Regions from separate parts of the Paenibacillus sp. cl6col genome, predicted to be linked through region 2. Evidence: riboswitches for the same ligand, from Rfam matches in the RefSeq annotation. Region 2 holds a riboswitch; the other holds the start of a gene.

The links. Region 2 has a riboswitch for glycine ahead of gcvT (glycine cleavage system aminomethyltransferase GcvT). Riboswitches for the same ligand answer to the same signal wherever they lie in the genome.
Region 1: linked by a shared signal. The riboswitch ahead of BLS15_RS22340 (alanine/glycine:cation symporter family protein) and the one ahead of gcvT (glycine cleavage system aminomethyltransferase GcvT) in region 2 are both predicted to bind glycine.

The regions. Positions count from the first base shown of each region.
Region 1 covers NZ_FNAZ01000009.1:238,420-242,043, forward strand. The annotation lists gene BLS15_RS22335 (pyridoxal phosphate-dependent decarboxylase family protein) at 1-1,235, shown strand, start outside; glycine riboswitch at 1,431-1,537, shown strand; gene BLS15_RS22340 (alanine/glycine:cation symporter family protein) at 1,686-3,026, shown strand; gene BLS15_RS22345 (sigma-70 family RNA polymerase sigma factor) at 3,188-3,624, shown strand, end outside.
Region 2 covers NZ_FNAZ01000009.1:81,862-85,485, forward strand. The annotation lists gene gcvPA (aminomethyl-transferring glycine dehydrogenase subunit GcvPA) at 1-444, opposite strand, end outside; gene gcvT (glycine cleavage system aminomethyltransferase GcvT) at 441-1,568, opposite strand; glycine riboswitch at 1,797-1,891, opposite strand; glycine riboswitch at 2,055-2,163, shown strand; gene gcvH (glycine cleavage system protein GcvH) at 2,357-2,749, shown strand; gene murI (glutamate racemase) at 2,927-3,624, shown strand, end outside.

The DNA of each region.
Region 1 (3,624 bases), 160 kb from region 2:
GATATCAAGTGCACACAGCACATCCAGGATATTATGGCTTATACAATCCACGCCCGAACTTTATGGGAATTATGGCAGACACGATAACAGCGGCGTTTAACCCCCAGCTTGCTGCATGGAGTCATGCACCGTTTGCCGTAGAAATTGAGAATTACGTACTGCGTGAACTCGCCGTTCAATTTGGTTACCCGCGTGATGTTGCTGATGGAACTTTCACGACTGGGGGAGCGGAAGCTAATTTGACTGCAGTCTTAACGGCTCTATCTTATCATTTTCCAAAGTATGCAACAGACGGATTAGCAGCTCTGGAGAAGCCACCCATTCTGTATGCTTCTGAAGAGAGTCATCATTCATTGGTGAAAGCGGCTCGTTCCTGCGGGCTTGGAACGAATTCAATTCGCTCCATTCGTACGAACGATTCCTTGCAAATGGATATAGACGCGTTATCAGAACAAATACGTACAGACCGCGCGCAAGGTTTAGCCCCATTTCTTATTATTGCTACAGCGGGAACGACGGGAGCCGGTGCAATTGATCCGTTAATGGACATCGCAGCAATAGCGGAGCATGAACAGATGTGGCTTCATGTGGATGCTGCTTATGGCGGTGCAATCGTATTGGATTCCGAGCTGTCCTCCCATATAGATGGTATCCAGCAAGCAGATTCAATCGCGTTTGATGCACATAAGTGGCTGTCCGTTCCGATGGGGGCGGGCATGTACTTCACACGGCATTCACGTATATTGAATGAAACCTTCCGTATAACGGCAGATTATATGCCGAAGGAGGGTGAGGAGTTGCCCACGATTGATCCATATACGCATTCCATTCAATGGTCACGGAGATTTATAGGATTGAAGCTGTATTTATCCCTGGCTACAGCGGGTTGGGAAGGATATCGGGCTGTCTTGCGACATCAAGTTGAAATGGGCAAGCTATTCCGAGAAGAATTAATGCGATCTGGCTGGACAGTTGCCAATGATACCGTGCTGCCTGTCATTTGCTTTCTTGATCAAAAAGCATGGACACGAAACGACCAGGACTTCGCTCTATTTGTGAATCAACACGTATTGAGCACAGGGAAAGTGTGGCTATCCGTATTTACCATTCATGGTGTACCAACGCTGCGTGCATGCTTTACCAATTACGATACGAATGTGCAGAATGTGAGTGAACTCATTCATTTATTAAATGAGGCCAGATCCCTATATTACAGTCAACGAGCACATGTGTGATAGATGGTATGGGATAAATTACAATGCAGTGGATCATTGCACAATGATAGTGTGTCTACTATAATGTTACCTACAACTTTATAACTGGATGAAGTTTGCGGGAGATAGACGAATCGTCTAGCCGAAGGGGTAAGCTCTCAGGCGCTTAGGCATATCGAACCTTGAGCTCGAATACGTATAAGCAGGACCGTAAATGGACAGGACTCTGGAGAGACTCCATGATTGGGGCACCGAAGGGGCAAGACGAATTTGATTCTCGTGGATTCGTTAAAACTCTCAGGTAAAAGGACAGGGATGCAGAAGCGTAGAAAAATCGTAAGTCATTGGTATGATGATCTTATTTAGGTATGTCACTTACGTCAGGTTATTTATTCTGCACACATGTCCCCAGGGTCAAATCATTCGATTTGACTCTTTTTATTATTCACAAAGAGGGGAACTGATTTGACAATGATGGAACAATGGTTAGACAAATTGAACAACATGGTATGGGGAGCACCGCTTCTTATTTTATTAGTAGGAACGGGAATTTTATTAACGATCCGCTTGGGAGGGCTGCAGTTGTTCCGCCTGCCGCTCGCCTTGAAGTTAATATTCAAGTCGAAGAATGAGGGAGAAGGGGATGTATCCAGCTTCGGTGCATTGGCTACTGCGTTGGCGGCGACAATTGGAACTGGTAATATCGTGGGGGTTGCTACTGCAATTAAGGTGGGTGGACCCGGTGCATTGTTCTGGATGTGGGTTGCTGCATTCTTCGGAATGGCTACCAAATATGCGGAGGGATTGCTTGCTGTCAAGTATCGCAACATTGATGACAATGGACAAGTGCTAGGTGGCCCAATGTATTATATTGAGAAGGGGCTTGGCATGAAATTCAAGCCGCTTGCTGTATTCTTCGCGATTAGCGGGGTGTTGGTTGCCTTACTTGGAATAGGTACATTTCCGCAAATTAATGCGATCGTCACATCTACAGAAGCAAGCCTTGGAGTGCCTGCAGTAGTCACTGCGGCAATCGTCACTATCGTGACCGCACTTGTTACAATTGGCGGGATTCAGAGTATATCGCATGTGACGACGACAATTGTTCCTGTCATGGCTATTATCTATTTTATCGCGAGTTTTGTGGTGCTTATTGCATTTGCGGATCAGATACCGCACGCACTGTCGTTGATTTTCCATGGCGCGTTCAATGTAACAGCAGCAGGAGGCGGCTTCTTGGGAGCAACGGTTATGATGGCGATCCGCAACGGGATTGCAAGAGGTGTATTCTCCAATGAATCAGGTCTCGGAAGCGCACCGATTGCGGCCGCGGCTGCGAAGGTGAAATGGCCGGCTGAGCAAGGACTCATATCAATGACTGGAACATTCATCGATACGATCATCGTCTGCTCGCTTACAGGATTAACATTGATTGTAACGGGTGTATGGAATGGCCCAATGGAAGGAGCGGCCATGACACAGGCAGCATTTGATGCTGCGCTGCCATACGGTTCCCTCATTCTTATGTTTTGCTTGATTTTATTTGCATTCACGACGATTCTTGGCTGGAACTATTACGGCGAACGGTGCATGGTTTATTTGTTCGGTGTCAAATCGATTCTGCCGTACCGCCTTGTGTTCATTGCGATCATTGGCTTTGGGGCATTTATCAAGCTGGATATGATATGGAAGCTTGCTGATATTGTAAATGGATTAATGGCGCTGCCGAACTTAGTTGCACTGCTCGGTTTGTCTGGAGTCGTCGTGTCTGAGACGCGTCTATATTGGAAGCATAGGGAATCCGAAAAATAAATAGAAGCAGGAAGCGATTCCTGTTCTTAAGTAAACTGCCAAATGCATGAAAGTGAACATTTGGCAGTTTTTTTGCGTTTAATGAAACCTTTTGCCTATCTTGTGCATCTAATTGACAGTTTGATTCGCGTGTATGGGGTAAAGAAGGGAGTAGAAACGGCTTGCATAGCGATATAGAGACAGAAGTGAGATTGGCTAAGGAAGGTAACAAAGAAGCGTTTATTCGACTCATCAAGCAGCATGAAGCCCAAATGTTCAACATGGCCAGGTCGATCGTCAGAAGGGATGAGGATTGTGCAGATGCGATGCAGGAGACTGTGCTCAAGGCTTATCGCGCACTGACCAACCTAAATCATCATGCCTATTTTAAGACTTGGCTCTTTCGGATATTGATCAATGAATGCAATATGATATTGCGGAAGCAGGCTCGCATCATCATGCTGGCTGAACTCCCAGAAGTTGGTGTTGCCACGGCTGAATACAGTGATCATCTTGATTTGCGTCAGGCGATCTATCGGCTTGAGGAAGTATCTCGCAATATTGTTATTTTGTTTTATTTTCAGGATTTGCCAATGCATCAGATCGCCGAGATGATGGA
Region 2 (3,624 bases):
CAGTGCCCCAGCTTCTGCAAGTGCAGTAGCGCCATCATACATGCTGGCATTGGCAACAGCCATACCAGTCAACTCGCATATATAGGATTGAAATTCAAAGATTGCTTGCAATTCACCCTGACTGATTTCAGGCTGATAGGGTGTATAGGCTGTATAGAACTCTGATCTAGAAACTAGATGCTGAATGACTACAGGGATATGATGATCGTATATGCCAGCACCAAGGAAGCTGGTATGGCTCTCACTGTTAGCATTGCGGGAGGCCAATTCCTTCATATGCTTCATCATGGCTGCTTCATCTAATGGTTCAGACATTGGCAGTACTCCATTGTAACGAATGGAGGCTGGGATATCGCGGAATAGCTCGTCAATGGAAGAGATGCCGATCTGCTGCAGCATGTCAGCCTGATCTTGTTCCGTTACTGGAATGTAACGATGCTTCATGATGGATTCGCTCCTTTGGCAGGGGTCGGGATTCGTTTATAAAATGGAGTCGAGACGACGCGGGCTTTCAACTGCTTGCCGCGAATTTCGACAAGAATTTCTGTATCCAATTCAGAGAATGCGGATTCAATCAAGGCCAGCCCTAGATTGCGTTTTAATGTCGGCGACTGTGTTCCTGTTGTAACTTCTCCGATCACGCGCCCATCTGCAAGCACTGGATAATGGGAGCGAGGAATGCCTTTGTCGATCATCTCGATGCCGACCAGCTTTCGTGCCGGTCCATCGGTCTTCTGCTTCGTTAATGCTACACGGCCGATGAAGTCGCCCTTATCCAGCTTGACGAATCGTGCTAGCCCTGCCTCAAGCGGCGAGATATCGGCTGTAATTTCTTGTCCATAGAGGGGCAGACGTGCCTCGAAGCGCAAGGTGTCTCTAGCACCAAGCCCTGCTGGGAGCAAGCCGAACGGTTCGCCCGCGCGAATCAGCTCATTCCATACGTGTGCTGCATCCTCTGCGGACAAGTAGAGTTCGAAGCCATCTTCACCGGTATAGCCTGAGCGAGACAGCAATGTTGATACGCCGCAGACTTGTGCATCCGATAGGAAATGGAATGGAGCGAGCGAATCAATAGGTGCCTCAGTTACCGCAGCAAGAATAGCTTGGGCATTCGGCCCTTGAAGGGCAAGCAATGCTGTGCGATTCGATACATTGGTCAAGGTAACGCCATGAATCAGGTGCTTCTGCAGCCATGCGTAGTCTTTATCGATGTTGGAGGCATTAACGACGAGCATGTAACGGTCGCTCTTCATCTGATAAATGAGAATATCATCGACAACTCCTCCGTCAGGGTAGCACATCAGCGTATATTGTGCTTTGCCATCCTCGAGCCGCGATACATCATTTGTTGTCATCTGTTGAAGAAATGTCAGGGAGGCAGGGCCGCTTACGATAAATTCACCCATATGGGAGACATCGAATAGACCTGCATGTGTACGAACTGCTTCATGCTCTCGCTGAATGCCGATAAATTGAACAGGGAGCTCCCAGCCGCCGAAGTCAATGCAGCGTGCACCCGGATAAGCAGAGTATTGATCAAATATTGGCGTTCTCTTCAATTGACTCATGAATTCACCTCGATACGCGTATTTGGACTAATCATCGGTATACGTACATAAAAAGGACAGCCGAAAGAAAAGTGGATGCATCGCATCCTCTCATTCTCTCGCTCTGTCCTTTGTACCTGAGAGTGTCGCCGATTGTCGCAAACAAATTGTTTGTTTCCGTGTCTACCATCGACTTTCCCCTTGGGTGACTGTATTCGTTTTCATGAATAGCAGTGCTCTCCAGAGGTGCGTCCGGTAAAAGTCCTTTTGCCTGAGAGATTCACCCATTCAGGCTTACTCCTTCGGCGCCGCTATGTCTCAGCAGTCTCTCCCTTTACCATCATTCGCCATTTTCAGCTGTCATCTCTACATTAGTTGAGCTTTCCACACTTTGTCAATTGATATTTTCTTCACAACTGATTTCATAGCTTGTCATATTGACAATCATGCATATCTTGCAATAATCTAATGGTGTTATAATTACCCAGTTTAATCGTAATTCGCGAACGAGGAAGGTCGGGAGAGTTTGACAATTGCGATTGTCAACACCGAAGGAGCAAGTTGCCAGCCGCCGATTGGCAATGAATCTCTCAGGTTCCATAACCGCCATTCTGACGCAGCTCTGGAGAGTGCATTTTCTATGCCGCCAAAGGGGTAAGTTCAACCGCAGTTGTGGCTGTGGAGGAACGGGAACTCTCAGGTACCGAGGACAGAGAACAAGGCGACAAGGCCGCTTCCTGTCCATTTTTACGATCTCGATTGGATAGACGGCCTGATGAATGACATTATGAATGAAATGGGGCGTTGACATGAGCGAAGTGAAGAATGGATTGTTGTATAGTGAAGAGCATGAATGGGTAGTTGCCATAGAAGGCAATACGGTACGGGTTGGCATTACAGATCATGCACAATCCCAGCTGGGAGACATCGTATTCATCGAATTTCCGCCAGTAGGTACCAGCTTGTCCGCAGGGGACAGCATGGGATCAATTGAATCGGTGAAGACTGTATCTGAGTTGTACTGTCCGGTATCCGGAACAATTACGAAGGTCAATGATGGATTGGAAGCGTCGCCAGAGCTTGTGAACAGCAGCCCCTACGAAGATGGATGGATTGCAGAAGTTGAAGTAGAAGGCAGCGTTGAGGAAGCTGTGAAGCACTTGCTGAATGCAGAGCAGTACACGAAGCTGATAGATGAATAGTTGAAGGAACAATAGGTTGAGAATCTAAGAACCTGCTGTACCGGTATCATGCTGGTGCAGCAGGTTTTTTCATTTGTTATCTGACAAATTTCGATAGGATTCACCGCCGAAAAGGAGTACAATATAAGCATCGACAACTAGATGTTGCAATGTTAATAAGAATGCTAGGTGAATGGAATGACAATCGCTTTTTTTGATTCTGGAATCGGTGGAATAACCGTGTTGGCTGAGGCTATGAAGCAGATGCCGCATGAACAATATTTATTTTATGCAGATACGCTGCATGTTCCTTATGGGACGAAATCTCAATCCGAGGTAATGCGCCATGTACATTCAGCTGTGGAAGACATCATGCAGCACAATGTGAAGGCGCTTGTTATTGCGTGCAATACAGCGACAAGCATCGCAGCGTCAGAACTAAGACGGAAGTACGACATTCCGATCATCGGGATGGAACCAGCAGTCAAGCCTGCCGTGGAAATGAACCGCGACAATGGCAAACGTGTGCTTGTATTCGCGACAGCTTTAACCTTAAGTCAGAACAAATACCATACATTAGTCAGTCGAATTGACGAAGAACATATTGTGGATTCGATTCCCTTGCCGGAATTGGTAGAGTATTGCGAGCAGTTAAACTTTGATAAGGGAGTGATAGGAGACTACTTCGTGCATAAGCTTGCTGGATTGGATTTGAATCAGTATGGAACGATTGTGTTAGGATGTACGCATTATCCCTATTACAAGCACATATTGAGAGACATTATCCCTGCTCATATCCAGCTTATAGACGGCAGCCATGGCACCGTGCAGCGTCTAGCACAAGTAATGCAGGAAAACCAGCTTAAGCAGTCATCGGATACGTCAGTCCGCCCTTC